2 linked regions of the Kribbella sp. NBC_01245 genome follow. Each later gene encodes a partner of the first gene's protein in a complex. Links are inferred from orthologs where the notes say so. Each region holds a gene or a part of one and is shown in the gene's direction. Other genes may lie near its edges. The genes, in order: pcrA and uvrB.

The links.
Region 2: the proteins of pcrA (region 1) and uvrB are in contact, whole or in part, in a crystal structure (PDB 7EGT), measured with the Thermus thermophilus proteins. The link is inferred for Kribbella sp. NBC_01245 from one-to-one orthologs. Residues at the interface, in WP_096412145.1 of Thermus thermophilus: His654, Arg656, Phe657, Gln666, Asp668, Glu669, Lys680, Arg681, Leu682, Ser683, Lys685, Tyr686, Ala687; in WP_096411307.1 of Thermus thermophilus: Glu23, Leu25, Arg26, Asp27, Gly28, Glu29, Arg30, Phe31, Arg55, Glu326, Asp327, Phe328, Glu379, Ser382, Gln383, His398, Gly400, Arg401.

What each region holds. Positions count from the first base shown.
Region 1 is NZ_CP108487.1:4,330,060-4,340,086, reverse strand. What follows is about bases 1-2,987. They hold pcrA (DNA helicase PcrA), read left to right. Parts: upstream 1-319; coding sequence 320-2,656; downstream 2,657-2,987. Other genes in these bases: OG394_RS19250 (hypothetical protein), read left to right, coding at 2,740-2,987; OG394_RS19260 (PIG-L deacetylase family protein), read right to left, coding at 1-263. Outside these bases: more of OG394_RS19250, read left to right, coding at 2,988-3,291; OG394_RS19245 (DUF6886 family protein), read right to left, coding at 3,423-3,974; OG394_RS19240 (M23 family metallopeptidase), read right to left, coding at 4,002-4,763; OG394_RS19235 (esterase/lipase family protein), read right to left, coding at 5,046-5,912; OG394_RS19230 (cobalamin B12-binding domain-containing protein), read left to right, coding at 6,105-6,557; OG394_RS19225 (ABC transporter substrate-binding protein), read left to right, coding at 6,859-8,127; OG394_RS19220 (carbohydrate ABC transporter permease), read left to right, coding at 8,222-9,265; OG394_RS19215 (carbohydrate ABC transporter permease), read left to right, coding at 9,262-10,027. UniProt on the Escherichia coli protein: A helicase with DNA-dependent ATPase activity. Unwinds DNA duplexes with 3'-5' polarity. Translocates on single-stranded DNA with 3'-5' polarity. Initiates unwinding more efficiently from a nicked substrate than double-stranded DNA.
Region 2 is NZ_CP108487.1:2,178,224-2,188,248, reverse strand. What follows is about bases 2,303-5,287. They hold uvrB (excinuclease ABC subunit UvrB), read left to right. Parts: upstream 2,303-2,733; coding sequence 2,734-4,842; downstream 4,843-5,287. Other genes in these bases: OG394_RS09665 (MmcQ/YjbR family DNA-binding protein), read left to right, coding at 5,236-5,287; OG394_RS09670 (VOC family protein), read left to right, coding at 4,855-5,220; OG394_RS09680 (hypothetical protein), read left to right, coding at 2,303-2,687. Outside these bases: OG394_RS09690 (hypothetical protein), read left to right, coding at 1-671; OG394_RS09685 (hypothetical protein), read left to right, coding at 710-1,633; more of OG394_RS09680, read left to right, coding at 1,665-2,302; more of OG394_RS09665, read left to right, coding at 5,288-5,604; OG394_RS09660 (TerC family protein), read left to right, coding at 5,903-7,054; OG394_RS09655 (LacI family DNA-binding transcriptional regulator), read right to left, coding at 7,133-7,594; OG394_RS09650 (beta-galactosidase), read left to right, coding at 7,735-9,726; OG394_RS09645 (C40 family peptidase), read right to left, coding at 9,755-10,025. UniProt on the Escherichia coli protein: The UvrABC repair system catalyzes the recognition and processing of DNA lesions. A damage recognition complex composed of 2 UvrA and 2 UvrB subunits scans DNA for abnormalities.

The sequences.
Region 1 (10,027 bases):
CGGAGATCCCGTACGCCGACGTGGGCGGCCGCCGCGGTCTGCTCCGCACGGCGTACGTCGGGCATCTCGGCGCGATCGCGGTCCGGCTCGAAACCGCCTGCCTGCCCGTCGGTGACGATGCAGTAGGTCACCTCGATACCCGCGCGAGTCCAGTTCGCGATGGTGCCGGCGCCACCGAAATCGAGGTCGTCCGGGTGCGCGACGATCGCCAGCACCCGCTCGATTTCGGCGTCAGGACGGGGCTTCGCGATCGGAATCGTCATCCGTGCATTGTGGACGATACGGATCTTGTCGGTGGCACGGCCTAGGGTAGATACCGATGACCACGCTCTTCTCTCCAGACGAACTCCCGATCCCGCTCGAGACTCCGCCGGCGTTGCGCAAGGTGGGGCCCGAGGAGCTGCTGGACGGGCTCAACCCGCAGCAGCGGGCCGCTGTCGTGCACGCGGGTAAGCCGCTGCTGGTGGTGGCCGGTGCCGGCTCGGGCAAGACCAGGGTGCTGACCCGGCGGATCGCGTATCTGCTGGCCGCCCGGGATGCCCACCCGGGGTCGATCCTGGCGATCACGTTCACCAACAAGGCCGCGGCCGAGATGCGTGAGCGGGTGACCGAGCTGGTCGGCGGCCGGGCGAAGATGATGTGGGTCTCGACGTTCCACTCGTCGTGTGTGCGGATTCTGCGCCGCGATATCAAGCGATTCGGCATCAGTTCGACGTTCTCGATCTACGACGACACCGACTCCAAACGGCTGATGACGCTGGTCTGCCGCGATCTCGACCTGGACGTCAAACGCTATGCGCCGCGCGCCGTACTGAACTGGATCTCCACCCAGAAGAACGAGCTGATCGACTACGAGGCGGCCGCCGCGAAGGCGTCGAACCACCTCGAGGAGACGTACGCCGAGTGCTACAAGACGTACCAGGAGCGACTCGCCCAGGCGAACGCGCTGGACTTCGACGACTTGCTGATGACCACGGTCAACCTCTTTCAGGCCTTTCCCGAGGTCCGGGAGTACTACCGCCGCCGGTTCCGCCACGTGCTCGTCGACGAGTACCAGGACACGAACCACGCGCAGTACACGTTGATCCGTGAGCTCTGCGCCGACTTCGAGCCGGGCGCGAACGATGGCCCGATGGCGCCGCCGGCCGAGCTGATGGTGGTCGGCGACGCGGACCAGTCGATCTATGCCTTCCGGGGCGCGACGATCCGCAACATCCTCGCGTTCGAAGAGGATTTCACCAACGCCGAGACGATCCTGCTCGAGCAGAACTACCGCTCCACGCAGAACATCCTCACCGCGGCCAACGCTGTCATCAGCCGCAACGAGGGCCGCAAGGCGAAGAACCTCTGGTCCGACTCCGGCCCCGGCGAGCAGATCGCGGTGTACGTCGCGGACAACGAGCACGACGAGGCGCAGTTCGTCGCGGACGAAATCGACCGGCTCACCGACGCGGGTGATGCCAAACCGATGGACGTGGCCGTCTTCTACCGGACGAACGCGCAGTCCCGGGTTTTCGAAGAAGTCTTCATCCGCACCGGCCTGCCGTACAAGGTCGTCGGCGGCGTGCGCTTCTACGAGCGCAAGGAGGTCCGCGACGCGCTGGCCTACCTGCGCGTGCTGGTCAATCCCGAGGACACGGTCTCGCTCCGGCGCATCCTGAACGTGCCCAAACGCGGCATCGGCGATCGCGCCGAGGCGACGGTCGAGGCCCTCGCTCAGCGCGAGCGGATCTCGTTCTCGCAGGCGTTGCGCAAGGCCGAGGACGCGCCGGGAATCGCCAGTCGCTCACTCAACTCGATCACCTCGTTCCTCGAGATCCTGGACGAATTGCAGGCCATGGTCGACTCGGGCGCCCCGCCGGACGACATCCTGGACGTCGCGCTGCACCGCTCGGGCTATCACGACGAGCTGGAGAAATCGACGGACCCGCAGGACGAGACTCGCCTGGAGAACCTGGCCGAGTTCGTCGCGGTCGCGCGGGAGTTCGTCGAGGAGGCCGGCGCCGCGGGCGAACCGTCCGACCTGCAGGCGTTCCTGGAGCGGGTCGCGCTGGTCGCGGATGCCGACTCGATTCCGGACCAGGGCGATGACGGTGGCGTGGTCACGCTGATGACGCTGCATACGGCGAAGGGCCTCGAGTTCCCGGTGGTGTTCCTGACGGGGATGGAGGACGGCGTCTTCCCGCACTCCCGCTCGCTCAACGACATGAAGGAGCTGGAGGAGGAGCGCCGCCTGGCGTACGTCGGGATCACGCGGGCCCGGCAGCGGTTGCACCTGTCGCGGGCGGCGGTTCGCAGCGCGTACGGCGCTCCGCAGCACAACCCGCCATCGCGATTCCTGGACGAGATCCCGGCTGAGTTGCTCGACTGGCGCCGCGACGAGTCCGCGATCACCCGCTGGTCCGGCACCGGTACGTCGTCCGGTGGCTCGAGCGGTTTCACCAGCCGGTACGAGGCGCCGCGTCGTACGGGCGGAGTCGGCGACAAGCCCGTGCTCAGCCTCAAACCGGGCGATCGGGTCGTGCACGACAGCTTCGGGATGGGCAGTGTCGTGGTGGTCCGCGGCGAAGGGCAACAGGCCCAGGCCGATATCGACTTCGGCTCCGAAGGCGTGAAGCGTCTATTACTCCGTTACGCGCCGGTAGAGAAGATCTAGGCCAAGAATCACCCGCCAAACGTTGCGCGAAGTCTGGATATTGAGACAATCGGGGCTTCGAACCTCCGGACGAAGGTGTGCCGATGACACAGCAGCAACGGCGGATCATCCTGGCGGGGGCGAATCCGGGCCTCAGACTGTTCGACGCCGGCGGCCAAGTGGTCGCATTCGCCTCGATCTGGACGGTCGACTGGTCCATCCGCGGTGCCGGTACGGCGATCGTGCTTTGGTACGACGGCCGCGTCCGGGTCATCGCCGATGACGTCGACCTGGCCGCCTGGCTGGAGAGCTATTTCGTCCGGTCGTTCCTCGAGGTGCAAGGCCTGGTTTGGCCCGAACCGGTGATCGAACGCGACCTCGTCCAGGTCTCGATGAACCTGGCCGCCGGGTTGAGCGTCAAAGCCGCCGACGTACAGATCGAGATGTCCGGCGTGCTCGACCGGCGTACCTTTGCCACCGACAACTTCCTGCTCGACGGCGTCGACCACAGCCTCAGCCTGGTCATCGCCCCGGTGCGGGCCGCGCGGCTGACCCTCGGCGGCGAAACCATCCCCGGCAACGTCCAGGTCGACGGCACCCCCGAACGCCCCTCCTCCTCCGCCTTCCTCACCACCGCCGAAGTCTGGCGCCGCTAGTGTCCTGAGTCAGAAGTTCGCACCTCATCTCCGGCGCCCAGGCACGCACCTCGCTGCGTTGTCGTCGGGTCACAATCGAAAAAGATTGCTCCCCTCCTCCGCCTTGCGATGCACGCACCTGGACACCGGAGCTAAGGCACGAACTTCTGACTCAGGACACTAGGTTGGGCGTTGCGGAGGCGGATGGCGCTGAACTCCAGGGTGCTGGTGGTGACTGCGGACCAGAAGGCGTGGAGGTTGGGGAGGACGCGGAGTTGGATGCCGGCTTCCGCGTGCAGGGTGAAGAGGTCGGGGACTCGTTCGGGTGGTCCGAGCGGCAGTACCTCGGGCGCGGTGGAGACCACGGCGGCGTCGTACGGCGTGAAGGTTTCGGACGGCAGGCGGTAGGCGTACAGCTCGACGGTTCGCATGGCCTCGAGCCAGCCGTATTCGATCGCGTGAACGCGGGATTCGCCCGGCCCGATCAGCCGTAGGCGGTCTTGCTCAGAAGTCTGCGGTCCAACCCAGGCCATCGCGCGCGGGCATTGGCGGGGGAACCAGTAGTCGGGGGCGCGGTCGGAATCGACGGCCCACACGTAAGGCGTGGCAAGCGGCGTCGACCGGACGGCGACGACCTGCGGGCGGAATCGCGTGATACCCGGATCCTCGGAGAAGTGCAGGACTTCACCCGGACCAGGACGCATGCGCCGCAGTTTACAAAAGTGAGGGGATTACGGGTGCAGACCGTGGTCGCGGAGCCAGGGCATCGGGTTGATCGCAGTTTCACCGTCGGGTAGCACCTCGAAGTGCAGGTGCGGGCCGGTGCTGTTACCGCTGGAGCCGACCTCGCCGAGCTTGTCGCCGGCGTAGACCAGGTCCCCTACGGAGACCGAGAAGCTGTTCATGTGGCTGTACGACGTGACGGTGCCGTCGGTGTGCCGGACCTTGACCTGACGGCCATACGGACCGGAGAACTCGGCCTGGATGACCTCGCCCTTCATGACGGCGCCGATCCGGGTGCCCAGGTCGGCGGCGAAGTCGGTGCCGGTGTGGTTCCGGGCCCAGCGGGTGCCGCCCTGGCCGAAGGTGGCGGTGATGCGGTAGCCGGTCAGCATCATCTCGGCGCGAGTGGCGGACTGCAGCTTCAGCAGCTCGGCCTTCTCGGCGGCGGCCTTGGCCCGGGCGAGGGCGGTGGCGCGGACCTGGGTGACCTTGCGGTAGGCGTCCAGCTTGGCGGCGCGGGCCTTGGCGGTCCGGTCGGCGGCGGCCTGCTTCTTGACGGAGGCAGTCTGCGCGAGCTGGAGGCGGGACGAGTCCCTGGTGGCGAGTTGGCGACGCTCGATCCGGGCAGTGGTGACGGCGGAGAGCTCGGCCTTGCCCATGGTGGCGTTCAGCGCGGCGATGTTCACCGCGGAGTTCGCCTGGGTGGGTGAGGCGAGGGAGCTGTGGCTGAAACCCACTGCTCCGGCCGCGGCGGCGAGCGCTGCGGTCAAACCGACGATCTGGGAACTGGCTGGGGTGGTACGCCGGGCTACACGATGCTTTGCACTGTGAGGCGCTGGTGCGTTGGGTTTACGCGCAGCGTTGCCTGGCGTGACGCGATTTCTCGCGGCACGGTGCTGGGACACAACGTGGCCTTTCGGTCACAGGGGAGGGGCACTGTCCGCTCCCGGATTCCCGGGGGCTCAAGCACCATAACGGATGGGTCACGAGGCTACAAACCCCGTCCAGGAATATTTTCGTTTCCTTTGCGGTTCGCTGCTTGACCAGGCGTCCTAGGCGACGGCCCCGGTCTCGTCGAGGTGGGACAGCGCACCGGAGATCTGGTGCACGACCTCGCCGTCGAACGGGAGTGAGAGGTGACCCACTCCACTGATGCGCACATTACGCGCGGACAGGTCGGGATGGTCGATCCTCGCCCGGCGTTGCGGAACTATCAGCTGGTCTACATCGCTGTAGAAGGCCAGGAAGCGCGTTTTGCACCCTGGCGCGGGCTCCGCGAGCTCTGCCATCAGGTCGCTGTCCGGGCGTAATTGCTTCACCAAGGGCCACGGCAGCAGCCGGGCCGCCTGGGTGCCCTGGTGTGGCGTGCCAAGCGTGACGCAGGTGTGCACCCGCTCATCCCCGCCCAGTCGCTGCACGTAGTACCGGGCGATCAGGCCGCCGAGGCTGTGCCCGATCACGTGGATCCGCTCGTAGCCGGCCTCCGCGCACAGCGCCTCGATCTCGGCGCCCATCCGCTCGGCGGTACGACGTACGTCGAGGGTGAGCGGGGAGTACGAGAACGTGCGCAGCCGGCTGAAACCGCGACGGAGCAGATTGCGCCGCATCAGCGCGAAGACGGTGTGGTTGTCGATGATGCCGTGAGTCAGCACGATCGGGGTGGCGGCCGCCTCGACGTCGCCGATCAGCAGACCGCGTTGAGCCGGGGTCAGGCTGTCCAGGTTCAGCCGGTCGGCGCGATGCTCGGAATCGCGAACCAGGCCGAGTGGGTACATCGCCAGGTGGGTGGTCAACCAGCCGATCTCCACCGCGGCACCCTGGATGACCTTCGGCGACAAGGCCGAGCGAGCGCCGTACTTCAGTCCCTCGAGGGCCTCGCGGATACCGCTCCGGCTGGCCTCTTCCGGCTCTGCGGTCATGGGCGGCTCCTCACTTCATCGAACCCCCCGCGCGAACTGGTCCGATCTCTTTCGACGGTAACCGATTTCAGGGCCACGTGTGGGCGAACACACGCCTGTGTGTCTTATCTGCAACCGGCGGCTCGGATAGCCTGCGGCCAGGAGCCTTGGCGCAACGAAGCGCCTGTGCACTGGACTATGCGGAGGCCTGTCATGTCAGCCACCAGCCCGTTGCGGGTCGTCGTCGCCAAGCCTGGGCTCGACGGTCATGACCGGGGTGCGAAGGTGGTCGCCCGCGCCCTGCGTGACGCCGGGATGGAGGTCGTCTACACCGGCCTGCACCAGACCCCGGAGCAGATCGTGGAGACGGCCATCGCCGAGGACGCGGACGCGATCGGCCTGTCGGTGCTGTCCGGCGCGCACATGACCTTGTTCAAGAAGGTCCGGGAGCTGCTGATCGCCCGCGAGGCCGACGACATCGTGGTGTTCGGCGGCGGCATCATTCCCGAGGCCGATCTGGAGCCGCTGGCCGAGCTCGGCGTGCACAAGATCTTCACCCCCGGCGCGACCACGGTCGAGATCGTCGAGTGGGTCCGCGCGAACGTCGGTGACGCCTCGGCGGCCGAGCACGCTACCGGTAACGCGGGGTCAGCTCAGTCCAGCTGAGACCCGATGTCCTGAAAGTGACAGTTACCGGCGGGTAATACCGAATCGTTAAGCCCTTACCGGTTGTGCGGCGCGCCAAATAGCGATCGCATTACAGCCATGCGCTGTCCGTTCGCCGACCGCGAATTTTCCGGCAGGTGTGGCTTAGAGCACATCGCCCGAATCTCGGTTACTGTCCGGACATGGACTCGCAGCGGGGGACTGCGGGTACCTGCGCAAAGACAGTGTTGTCTTATCGGAAGAGGGCAGGTGCACGATGAGGTTTGAACGATCACAGTCCCGCAGGGCAGCCGTTGTCGCCATGAGCGTCAGCCTGGTGCTGCTCGCGTCAGCCTGTGGTGGCGGCGATGACGGTGGCGGCGGATCTGGCGACAGCACCGCGCTCGAAGGCCGTGGCCCGATCACCTTTGCCACTGGCAAGGACACCTCCGGAAACCTCAAGAGCCAGGTCGACGCGTGGAACGCGGCGCACGCGGACGAGAAGGTCGAGGTCAAGGAGCTGCCGGAGTCCGCGGACCAGCAGCGGGCCCTGATGATCCAGAGCGCGCAGAGCCAGTCCGACGCCTACAGCGTGCTCAACCTGGACGTGGTGTGGACCGCCGAGTTCGCCGCGAACCGCTGGGTCGTCGCGCTGCCCGAGGACAAGTTCCCGGACCTGGGCAAGTTGATCCCGGCAACGGTCGACACCGCCAAGTACCGCGACAAGCTGTACGGCGTACCGGTGACGTCCGATGGCGGTTTGCTCTACTACCGCAAGGATCTGCTCGACAAGGCGGGCGTGCAGCCGCCGAAGACCTGGACCGAGATGACCGCGGCCTGCCTGAAGGTGCAGGCGCTGCCGGAGTCCAAGGGCATGAGCTGCTACGCGGGCCAGTTCGAGAAGTACGAAGGCCTGACGGTGAACTTCTCCGAGGCCATCAACTCCGCGGGCGGTGTCGTCGTCGGTGAGGACGGCAAGCCCAACGTGGACACCCCGGAGGCACTTGCGGGCCTGACGCAACTGGTGAACGGCTTCAAGACGAAGGCCATCCCCAGCGCTGCGATCACCTACAAGGAAGAGGAAGGCCGTCGCGCCTTCCAGGAGGGCAAGCTGCTCTTCCACCGCAACTGGCCGTACGTCTACGCCCTCGCGGGTAAGACCGACGGGTCGTCGAAGATCAACGGCAAGTTCGCCGTTGCGCCGCTGCCGGGTAAGGACGGCCCGGGCGTCTCGACCCTGGGTGGTCACAACTACGCGATCAGCGCCTTCACCAAGAACAAGGCGACCGCTGCGGACTTCATCAACTTCATGGCCAGCGAAGAGCGTCAGAAGGCCAATGTCGAGAAGACTTCGCAGGCGCCGACCTGGGCCGCGCTGTACGACGATGCCGGGCTGCAGAAGCAGTTCCCGTACCTCGCCCCGCTGAAGGCCTCGATCGACACCGCGAAGTCGCGGCCGAAGGTGGTCAAGTACGGCGATGTCAGCACCGCCATTCAGGACGCGGCGTACAACGCGCTGACCTTGAAGACGGAGCCGAAACAGGCGCTGACGGATCTGCAGACCAAGTTGAGTTCGCTCATCACTCAGTGATCGATATGGCCGGGTCGGTGTACCGCGAACGTTGCGGGACACCGACCCGTCCTGTCCCCGCGCCGGCCCGGCCGGCGCCACGTTGGAGGCAGAGATGAGTGAAGCAAGTCCGGCCGAAACCCGGCCGGGGAAAACCCAGAGAGTTCGCCGCCACGACGAAGGAACGGGCCGCCTGGCGGCCGTCCTGCTGTCACCGACCTTGATCGTGCTCGCGCTCGTGGTCGTCTACCCGATCCTGTCGGCGCTGCGGGAATCGCTGTATACCAGCGGCCAGAGGGTGGACGAAGAGGGATTCATCGTCCAGGGGTCAGAGTTCGTCGGCCTCGACAACTACACCGCGATCTTCTCCGGTGAGGTCGGGGACCGATTCTGGAACGCGTTCTACAACACCACCTTCTTCACCGTCACCTGCGTGACCCTCGAGACGATTCTCGGTGTCGCGATGGCGCTGGTGATGCACAAGGCGTTCAAGGGCCGCGGCATCGTCCGGGCCAGCATCCTGGTGCCGTGGGCCATCCCGACCGTGGTCTCGGCGCTGCTCTGGAAGTGGATCTTCCAGGCCGACGGCGCCGCGAACGCGCTGATCGGCGCCGAGATCCTGTGGTCGACCGAGGGTTGGCAGTCGGTGCTGTCGGTCATCATCGCCGACACCTGGAAGACGGCCCCGTTCATCGGACTGCTGGTGCTGGCCGGTCTACAGACCATCCCGGAGGAGATCTACGAGGCGGCCAAGGTGGATGGCGCGAGCCCCTGGCAGCAGTTCGTCCGGATCACCCTGCCGCTGGTCAAGCCCGCGCTGCTGGTCGCCGTACTGTTCCGCATGCTCGACACGTTGCGGATCTTCGACCTGCCGTTCGTGCTGGTCGGCCCCGGCAAGGAATCGGTCGAGACACTGTCGATCCTGGCCTTCCTGGAAGCCAGGGAGACCAGATACGGGCCGGCGGCCGCCTACGCGACGATCTTGTTCCTGTACGTCGCCGTGGTGGCCTTCATGTTCGTCAAGCTGCTGGGTGCCGACGTCATCGGCGAGAAGTCGGGCAAGCCGAGTAAGCCGGTCAAGGGCAAACGAGGCCGGGGCAAGTCGGTGGATAGGCCGACCGATTCGGCCGCGGTCGGCGTGGGGAGTGCTGTCTCATGAGCAAGATGTCCGCTGAAACCAGTGCCTGGCGCCGGTATCTACCGCTGATCGGTGTCGGGCTCATCGTCATCTATTGTTTGCTGCCGTTCTATTGGATGGTGGTATCGGCCTTCCGCCGGCCCAACGATCAGTTCGACAACTCGATCATCCCGGCACCCTTCTCGATCGAGAACATCAAGGACGTCTTCGATCCGAACAACGGGTTCGGCCGGTCGTTGCTGAACAGCCTGATCGTCGCCGGTACGACGACCATCCTCACGTTGATCGTCGGCCTGGTAGCGGCGTACACGCTGGCGCGGCTGGAGTTCCGGTTCAAGAACGTGATGCTCGGGATCATCATCACCACCTCGATGTTCCCCGGTATCTCGCTGGTGATCCCGCTGCTGAAGTTGTTCGTCGACATCAAGTGGATCAACACGTACCAGGCGATGATCGTGCCCAGCCTGTCGTTCGCCCTGCCACTGGCGATCTGGACCCTGACGACGTTCTTCCGTCAGATGCCCAGAGAGCTCGAGCAGGCGGCGATGGTCGACGGTTGTACGCCCGCGCAGGCCTTCCGCAAGGTCATCCTGCCGCTGGCCGCACCAGGTGTGTTCACGACGGCGATCATCACCTTCATCGCAGCCTGGAACGAGTTCCTGATCGCGGTCAGCATGATCGACAAGAAGGAGATCCAGACCGCGAACGTGGTGATCCAGCAGTTCACCGGCACCTCCGGTCGGGATCAGCCGTTCGGCAGTCAGATGGCGGCGGGCGTCATCG
Region 2 (10,025 bases), 2.2 Mb from region 1 along the record:
TCGCGTTCACCCTCAACCGCGGTGACGACAAGAACGAGGCCGATCCCGGTCCGGTCGTCAACTCCCAGCCGACCGAGGCGCCGACCACGGATCCCACGGCCGACCCGACCGCGGATCCCACGGCAGACCCCAGCGGCGACCCGAGCCCGGAGCCGACCGTCAGTACGTCGCCGGAGCCGACTGACGGGCCGACGGATGGGCCGAATGGCACGGACGTCGGGATCGACGCCGGCCATGGTGTGTTCGTGCGGCCGATGCCCGGCTACGTTCGGGCGACGCCGAAGGGCGCCACGGGCGTCTACCTGAAGAAGGACGGACAGGGCGCGTTCTGGGTTCAGACCGGTAAGGGCACGTCGGCGGATGCCACCGCGGTGATGACGCAGGCGATCAACGCCGAGAAGAAGAACATGACCAACTGGCAGACGTCCGCGCCCAAGGTCGATACGCCGCCGGCCGGACGGCAGACCAAGATCACCAAGCTCACGTCCGTCACCTGGACCGGTGAGCTCACCGGTCAGAGCGGCACCGTGAAGCTGGTCGGCTACATCGGCGTCATCGAGCGCAGCGACGGCGTGCTCACGCTGGCCCGCTTCTACGCGCTGCGCAGTGCGGCCGACCAGGCGAAGATCGAGCTCCAGGGCATGATGGCCTCGGTCGTCAAGAGCCAATGAACTCCAAGCGCGGTCAAGGCCCCGGGGACAACCCGTGGGTGAAGAACGAGCCCGGTTCGGGGGACAACGACACCCCCGAGCCGGAGCCCGAGCTGCCGCCATCGCCATGGAACCATCCAGTAGCACCGCCGCCGGGGCATCCCGGTAGCGCGCAGTCCTGGCCCGCCGCACCGGGTGCTCCCGGTGGGGCGGGCCCGGGGACGGCGGGATCCAGCCCGGACACCTGGGGCAACCAGGCAACTCCGGCCGGACCGGCCGGACCTCGGCCGGGGGAGCCGACCGGGTGGGGATCGCAGATCAGCCCGCCGTCGTTGCGGCGGCCGCCACCCGAACCGAAGCGGCGCAAGCTGCCGTCGTTCCTGATCCCGGTCGTCGGGGCCGTGGTGCTGCTGGCCCTGATCGGTACCGGGCTGGTCGTGTTCCTCGGTGGCGACGACAAGCCCAAGACCCTGCCGCCGACGCCCACACCGGCACCGACAGCGGTGAGTACGCCGCCGCCACCGAGCTACACCCCGCCGGCGAACGCGTTGCCGGTCGGGTTCGGCGTTTCGGTCGTACCGGCCGACGGCTGGACCGAATACGCCGCCGAGAAACAGGGCAAGCAGGTCATCGCGCCCGATCCGAACGGGAAGGCGCGAGCCTTCTTCTGGGTCCGGCAGCGGCAGGGCATGACCGCCAAGACGTACCTGCTCCGGGTGGTCGAGGGCGAGACCGGGCCGATGGTGGCCCAGCTCGGCGGCCCACCAAGGAACCTGACGTGCCCGCGCGACGTCCTGGTTGAGTGTGTCGCGATCACGTACACCGGGACCAAGAAGGGTGTGAAGCTGCAGGGTTACGTGGAGGCCTACCGGCGCAAGGACGGTGTGGTCACCGCGATCGACTTCCAGTCGCGGGACGACTTCGCGGCCAAGGCGAAGGCCGACGCAGAGATCATGAAGAAGTCCGTCATCGACAGCATGTAGAACCAGCAGGATCCGAACGCGAAGGACACTCATGAGTCAGCAGTACGGGCCGCCGGGGCAGGGGCCGCAGGGGCCACAGGGACCGGCCGGACAGGGCGGTCCCTGGCAGGGGCAAGGTCCTGGGCAGGGTCCCGGCCAAGGTCCTGGGCAAGGTCCGGGCCAGGGCCAGCCGCCGTACGGGCAGCAGCCGCCGCCCGGGTACAACGCACCCCCGCAGCAGCCGCCGTACGGCGGGCAGCCCGGGTACGGCGGTCAGCCGGGTTACGGCCCGGGTCCGGGTGGGCCGGGCGGCCCAGGTGGACCGGGCGGACCTGTTGGGCCTGGTGGACCGCCGGCGCAGATGGGGCCGTTCGGGTATCCGCCGGGGCACCAGTTCGAGCGCAAGAACAAGGGTCTCGGGAAGATGCAGCTGATCGCCATCGGCGGCGGCGCGCTCGCCGTAGTGCTGGTCATTCTCGGCGTCATCCTGCTGATCCGCGGTGGTGGTGAGGACCCGACGACGCAGCCGACGTCCGAGCCGACGCTGACCAACACCGTCCCGACTTCGGTGCCGACGCCGACCGAGACCACCCCGACCAAGGGCCCGTACGACACCGGTGTCGAGATCGGCCACGGCGTCTGGTTCACGCCGACCAAGGGCTGGGTCAAGGACCCGGTCAAGCGGTCGGGCGCGAGCTACCTGCTGCCCTCGCCGGGTGGCGGCGGCTTCATCGACGGCTGGTTCTGGGCCCGGCAGACCGAGCTGATGGGCGCGAAGGAGTTCGCGCACCGGCTGGTCGATATCGAGTCGAACAACCTCGAGCACGTGGTGATCCGGTCCGGCCGGATCATGAAGTGCCCGACGGAGGCGCTCAAGGAGTGCTACGCGATCAACTACTCGGCCGTGGTGAAGAACAAGTCCGGTAAGAAGGTCGTCTTCGCGGGCTTCGTCCAGGCGTACGAGGACAAGAACGGCCTCACCACCGCGACTGATTCAGCGCTCGGCGGCAAGATCTGGAAAGAGACATATCCGCAGGTCCAGGCCATGATCAACTCCATGCTGAAGTCGTTCTAAGGCCTGAAATCAGAAACTGTCGGTGGCGGGCCGTACGGTGGAGGACATGAGACAGGTGACGGATCTCCAGCGTATGGTCGCGCCGCTGAAAGTGGTGTCCGACTTCGAGCCGGCGGGCGACCAGCCGGCCGCGATCGACGAGCTCGAGCGGCGGATCAACGCCGGCGAGCAGGACGTCGTCCTGCTCGGCGCCACCGGAACGGGTAAGACGGCGACGATGGCGTGGCTGGCGGAGAAGATCCAGCGGCCGATGCTGATCCTCCAGCCGAACAAGACGCTCGCCGCCCAGTTCGCGAACGAGTTGCGCCACTTCTTCCCGAAGAACGCCGTTGAGTACTTCGTCTCGTACTACGACTACTACCAGCCTGAGGCCTACGTGCCCCAGACGGATACGTATATCGAGAAGGACAGCTCGATCAACGAGGAGGTCGAGCGGCTCCGGCACTCGGCCACCTGGTCGCTGCTGACCCGGCGGGACGTGGTCGTGGTCGCGACCGTCTCGTGTATCTACGGTCTCGGTTCAGCCGATGAGTACCTGAACCGGATGATCCACGTGAAGGTCGGCGACGAGATGGATCGCGACGGCCTGCTGCGCAAACTCGTCGGCGTGCAGTACGCACGCAACGACCTGGCCGGCACGCGTGGCACGTTCCGGGTCCGGGGCGACACGCTCGAGGTCTTCCCCGTGTACCAGGAGCTCGCCGTGCGGGTGGAGTTCTTCGGTGACGAGATCGAGCGGGTGATGACGCTGCATCCGCTCACCGGTGAGGTCCTCAGCGAGGAGGAGGAGCTCTACATCGGCGCCGCCACCCACTACGTCACCGCCCCGGAGAAGATGGAGCGGGCGATCACCAGCATCGAGGCCGAGCTGGCCGAGCGGCTGGCGGAGCTGGAGCGTGGTGGCCAGCTGCTGGAGGCCCAGCGCCTCCGGATGCGCACGACGTACGACATCGAGATGATGCGCCAGATCGGGACGTGCTCCGGCATCGAGAACTACTCCCGCCATACCGACGGCCGGGAGCCCGGGACCGCGCCGCACTGTCTGCTGGATTACTTCCCCGAGGACTTCCTGCTGGTCATCGACGAGTCGCACGTCACCGTGCCGCAGATCGGCGGCATGTATGAGGGCGACATGTCCCGCAAGCGCACCCTCGTCGAGCACGGCTTCCGCCTGCCGTCCGCGATGGACAACCGGCCGCTGCGCTGGGAGGAGTTCCTCGAGCGGATCGGCCAGACGGTCTACCTGTCGGCCACGCCGGGGCAGTACGAGCAGGACAAGTCGGACGGGTTCGTCGAGCAGATCATCCGCCCGACCGGTCTGATCGATCCCGAGGTCATCGTCAAACCGACCAAGGGCCAGATCGACGACCTGATCCACGAGATCCGGATCCGGACCGAGCGCAACGAGCGGGTCCTGGTCACCACGCTGACCAAGAAGATGTCCGAGGATCTGACCGACTATCTGCTCGAGATGGGTATCCGGACGCGCTACCTGCACAGCGAGGTGGACACGTTGCGCCGGGTGGAGCTGCTGCGCGAGCTCCGCATGGGTGAGTACGACGTGCTCGTCGGCATCAACCTGCTCCGCGAGGGTCTGGACCTGCCCGAGGTGTCGCTGGTGGCGATCCTCGACGCCGACAAGGAAGGCTTCCTGCGCAGTGGGCGATCGCTGATCCAGACCATCGGCCGTGCCGCCCGAAACGTGTCGGGCGCGGTGTTCATGTATGCGGACAAGATCACGCCCTCGATGGAGATGGCGATCGAGGAGACGAACCGTCGCCGCGAGAAGCAGGTCGCGTACAACACCGCGAACGGCGTCGACCCGCAGCCGCTGCGCAAGCGGATCGCCGACATCACCGACATGCTCGCTCGCGAGGACGCGGACACGGCCGAGCTCCTGGGCAGTGGCCGGTCCCAGAGCCGTGGCAAGGCGCCGGTGCCGGGTGCCCTGGCGAAGGTGAAACCGGGGGAGAAGGCCCGCGAGCTCGCCGGCGGCATGCCGTCGACCGACCTGGCCGATCTCATCCAGCAGCTCACCGACCAGATGCACAACGCGGCGGCCGAGCTGCAGTTCGAGGTCGCGGCCCGCTATCGCGACGAGATCCACGAGTTGAAGAAGGAACTACGCCAAATGGTCAACGCCGGCGCGTCATAAGGGGAGGCGACCGTGCTCGATCATCTCGCGGTGCAGTGTGACGACGTGGCGGCCAGTCGCGCCTTCTTCGAGGGCCTGCTGGCGCCGCTCGGCGTGACCGTGGCGTTGGACTTCGGCGAGGAGCTGGGATTCGCCGGCCCGGACGGCGTAGCGCGGTTCTGGCTCGGGCCGTCGCGGGGTGGTGTCCAGCGCGAGGTGCATATCGCGTTCGCTGCGGTGGATCGTGCCGCGGTGGACGCGGTGCATGCCGCGGCCCTGGAACTGGGTGCGGAGGTGCTGCACGAGCCGCGCGAGTGGCCGGAGTACGAACCGGGCTACTACGGCGTCTTCGTGCGCGACCTCGACGGCAACAACGTCGAAGCCGTCACCCACCAATAGCGGGATGGAGGCGTCATGAGGTTGGGGTCGGAGGGGCTGCTGGAGCACTGTCTGGGTAAGCCGGGGGCTTGGCAGGACGAGCCGTGGGAGGGGGATGTGGTGGCGAAGGTCAGCGACAAGATCTTCGCGTTCCTCGGCAGCGGTGACTCGGTCGGGATCAAGTGCGGCCGGAACCGCGAGGAGGCCGACGAGCTGATCGCGGCCTATCCGGATGACGTCACCGTGATGGCGTATATCGGACGTTCCGGGTGGAATACCGTTCGCCTGGGCGGCAGCGTGCCGGATGACGAGATCCTGGAGCTGGTCGACGCGTCGTACGACACCGTCGTGGCGAAACTACCGAAATCCAGGCGTCCGGCCGCATCCGACACGAGGGCCGACTGAGCCCGTCACAAGGGCCGACTGACAACTCATCTGAGTCAACTGACCAGTCAGCGGGTTGTATTCCCATTTCGCCACGTGACCATCCCAACAGGCAGAACGCGTGTCCCGGATTTGGAACAAACGGGTGCCAGCAGCCAGAATGGGGGTCGTTGAAGGGGAGTATTCCTTCGCAGCGGTATCGTCATCACGGTCGGAGGGCTGCCCCTTCACCCGGTGCCGCTGGCCCGGCCCGCTATCTCAGCGCCAGGCGGAAGAGACCTTCGGAGTCCGTCTTTTCGTCTGAGCTCCGGAGGACCACGTGGAAATTCACCCGTACGTCTGGTACATCACGGTGGGCATTCTGCTCGCGGTGCTGGCCTTCGACGTCTTCATCATCGGGCGCCGCCCGCACGAGCCCACGACCAGGGAATCGGCGACCGCGATCGCCTTCTACATCTCGATGGCCCTGATCTTCGGCCTCGGCGTGTGGTATTTCGCCGGTGGACAGTATGCGGGCGAGTTCTACGCCGGCTGGCTCACCGAGTACAGCCTCAGTGTGGACAATCTGTTCATCTTCCTGATCATCATGAGCCGCTTCGGCGTGCCCAGGAAGTACCAGCAGACCGCGCTGCTGGTCGGCATCATTCTCGCGCTGGTCTTCCGCGGCATCTTCATCGCGCTCGGCGCCGCCGCGATCAACCAGTTCTCGTGGATCTTCTACATCTTCGGCGCCTTCCTCATCTACACCGCGGTCCATCTGGCCAAGCAGGGTGAGAACGACGACGAGGACTACCAGGAGAACGCGGTCATCCGCTTCGCCAAGAACCGTCTGCCCGCCACCGACCAGTGGAACGGCGTCAAGCTGACGCTGACGCAGAACGGCAAGCGCCTGATCACCCCGATGGCGATCGTCATCATCGCGCTCGGTACGACGGACCTGCTGTTCGCGCTCGACTCGATTCCCGCGATCTACGGCCTGACCCAGGAGCCCTTCCTGGTCTTCACGGCGAACGTGTTCGCGCTGATGGGTCTGCGCCAGCTCTACTTCCTGCTCGGCGACCTGCTGCGCCGCCTGGTCTACCTGTCGCTGGGTCTGTCCGTGGTGCTCGCCTTCATCGGCGTCAAGCTCGTGCTGCACGCGATGCACGAGAACGAGCTGCCCTTCATCAACGGCGGCAAGCACATCGAGTGGGCGCCCGAGGTGCCGATCTGGGTCTCGCTCAGCTTCATCGTCATCACGCTGGGCATCACCACCGTGCTCAGCCTGCGCAAGTCCCGCCGCGATGCCGCCAACGGCGTCACCACCGCGCCCGCGGTCGACGACAGCCCGGCCGAGTCCAGCGAGACCGGCGCCACGGCGACCGGCACGAGTGGCACCGCGTCGTCCAATGGTGCCGGGCCGAACGGATCCGCGCCTGGCAAGATCCAGGACGAGGTCAGCAAGTCAGGCAGTTCAGGCAAGAAGTCCTGATTTAAGCCAACACGAAACCCCGGTCCTCCTACGCGGAGGGCCGGGGTTTCGTCGTTCACCAGTCATTGTGCGCCGAGGCTACGTGGATGAGCGGGGGATCAGGGTGGTTGGGAAGGTCACGGCGGCGGGTTGCTGGCCGTTGATGAGGTCGGTCAGCAGGCGGACCATTTCGGCGCTGATGCGCTCGAAGGGCTGACGCATCGTGGTGAGGGCAGGCTGGAGGGTTTCGGCGAGGCCGGAGTCGTCGAAGCCGCCAACGGCGATGTCGCCAGGTACGGAGAGGCCCCGCCCGGCGAGCGTGGTGAGGGCACCGGCCGCCATCAGGTCGGACGCGACAAACACCGCGTCGATGGACGGATCGCGGTCGAGCAGCTCGGCCATCGCCCGCCGACCGCTCGCCCGCGAGTAGTCGCCATGCGCAACCAATTGCTCGTCAAAGCCAGCGCCCAGCTCGTCCCGATAGCCCTGCAGCCGTTGGACGCCACCCGGCGTGTCGAGCGGGCCGGTGATGGTGGCGATGCGGCGGTGATTCCTCCTCAGGGACAGCCGGTCAGGCTCGGCTGTGCACGTTCACAGTGCAGCCAGTCTCAGCCACTTGTCAACGGCGTGTTTCGTGCTGTTTCTTAGGCGTTGCGAGCGCCAGCTCGGCCTGTGAGCGTGCACAGCAATGAGGAGTCAGCTTGAGCCCCAAACCGCAACTGGACCCGCGGCACGGCATCCGTTACGGGGGTGATTACAACCCCGAGCAATGGCCGGAAGAGGTCTGGGCGGAGGACATCGAGCTGATGCGGGAGGCCGGGGTGAACCTGGTCAGCGTCGGGATCTTCTCGTGGGCCCTGCTCGAACCCCGGGAGGGCGAGTACGACTTCGGCTGGCTCGACCGGCTGTTCGACCTGCTGCACGCCGCGGGTATCGGGATCAGCCTCGGTACGCCGACCGCCTCGCCGCCCGCCTGGTTCTTCCACCGCTACCCGGAGGCGCGCGTCGTCAACCGCGACGGTACGACGCTGGGCTTCGGCTCCCGCGGGATGGCCAGCCCGAGCTCACCGGCGTACCGCCGCGCGAGCGTCTCGATCGCGAGTGCCCTGGCCGAGCGGTACGGCGACCACCCGGCGCTCGCCCTGTGGCACGTGCACAACGAGTACGGCGCGCCCGTGTCCGAGTGCTACTCCGACCAGAGCACGCAGGCCTTCCGGGCATGGCTGCAACGGAGATACGAAACGCTCGACGCGCTCAACGCCGCCTGGGGCACCGCGTTCTGGGGTCAGCGGTACGAGGACTGGCAACACGTCTCGGCGCCGGCGGTCTCGGCAAGCGTGGTGAATCCGGCCCAGCGGCTCGACTTCGCGCGGTACACCTCCGATGCGCTGCTGGAGTGCTTCATCCTCGAGCGGGACGCCATCCGCGCGGTCTGCCCGAATGTGCCGATCACCACGAACTTCATGGCCGGCACGTGCGAATCTGTCGACCTGTGGAAGTGGGCCGACGAGGTGGACGTGGTCGCCAACGACCACTACCTGGTCGCCGAGGACGCGCGCAGCCATGTCGGACTCGCGTTGTCGGCTGATCTGACCCGGTCGATCGCGGGCGGAAAGCCGTGGCTGTTGCTGGAGCACTCCACCTCGGCGGTCAACTGGCAGCCGCGCAACGTCGCCAAGCGGCGAGGCGAGCTGGCCCGCAACGCCATGTCCCACCTCGGCCGGGGTGCCGACGCGATCATGTTCTTCCAGTGGCGCGCCTCGCGTTCCGGGGCGGAGAAGTTCCACTCGGCGATGCTGCCGCACGCGGGAACGAACAGCCGGATCTGGTCGGAGGTCCGCGCCCTCGGCGCCGATCTCGGGCGGCTCGCTTCGTTGACCGGAACGCGTGTCCAGGCAGAGGCCGCGATCCTTTGGGACTGGCAGTCGTTCTGGGCGCAAGACCTCGAGTGGCGCCCGAGCGAGGACTTGTCACATCGCGAACGCATCAACGCCTGCTACGACCGAATGTGGCGAGACAAGGTTGCGGTCGACTTCGCCCATCCCGAGGCGGACCTCTCGTCGTACCGGCTGGTCGTCGCGCCCGCGTCGTACCTGCTCACCCAGGCGGCGGCCGACAACCTGCGCCGGTACGTCGAAGGTGGCGGCACGTTGGTGGTGTCGTACTTCTCGGCCATCGTCGACGAGAACGACGCAGTGCATCCGGGTGGCTTCGTGGCGCCGCTGCGGGACGTCCTCGGTCTGACCGTGGAGGAGTTCCTGCCGTTGCGGTCGGGGGAGACGGTCCATCTTGATCAGCCCGGCCTCACTGGGGATGTCTGGGCCGACGCGATCCGGCTTGAGGGCGCCGAGGTGGTGATGGCGTACGAGGACGGGCCGGCCGCGGGTGGACCGGCGATCACGCGTCACCAGTTGGGTGATGGGTCGGCGTGGTATCTCTCGACGCGGTTGACGGTGACCGATCTGGGCGTGGTGTTCGAGCGGGTCTACCAGGACGCGGGGACCGCCGTACCGGTGGATCTGCCGGAGGAGCTCGAGGTCATTCGAAGGTCCGGCCACGTGGTCGCGATCAACCACGGGGACAAGCCCTTCGACCTGGACGTGGACGGGACCGACCTGTTGTCCGGCCAGAACGCCCGCACCCACGAGGTCGCGGCCGGCGGCATCCGCGTCATTTCCCTCCACGAGCGCTAAGGAGCCGGCAGGCGATGGCCGCTAGGCGTTAGAGGCGGCCGGCGGCGACCAGGGTGCCGAGACGGTCCTCAGCGAGTGCCTCGTCTTCCAGGACCTTGCCGGTCTCCGAGGCGTGCAACATGCCGGCGGGGGAGACGAAGCCGACGTGGTGAACGGTCTGACCTGGCCGGGCGAAGAAGTAGAGGTCGCCCGGCTGGGCCTGGTCGACCGCGACTTTGTCTAGCGCTGCGCACTGGTCGTGCGCGTCGCGAGGCGTGCGCAGTCCGAGCACCCGGTGCACCGCATGCACCAGGCCGGAA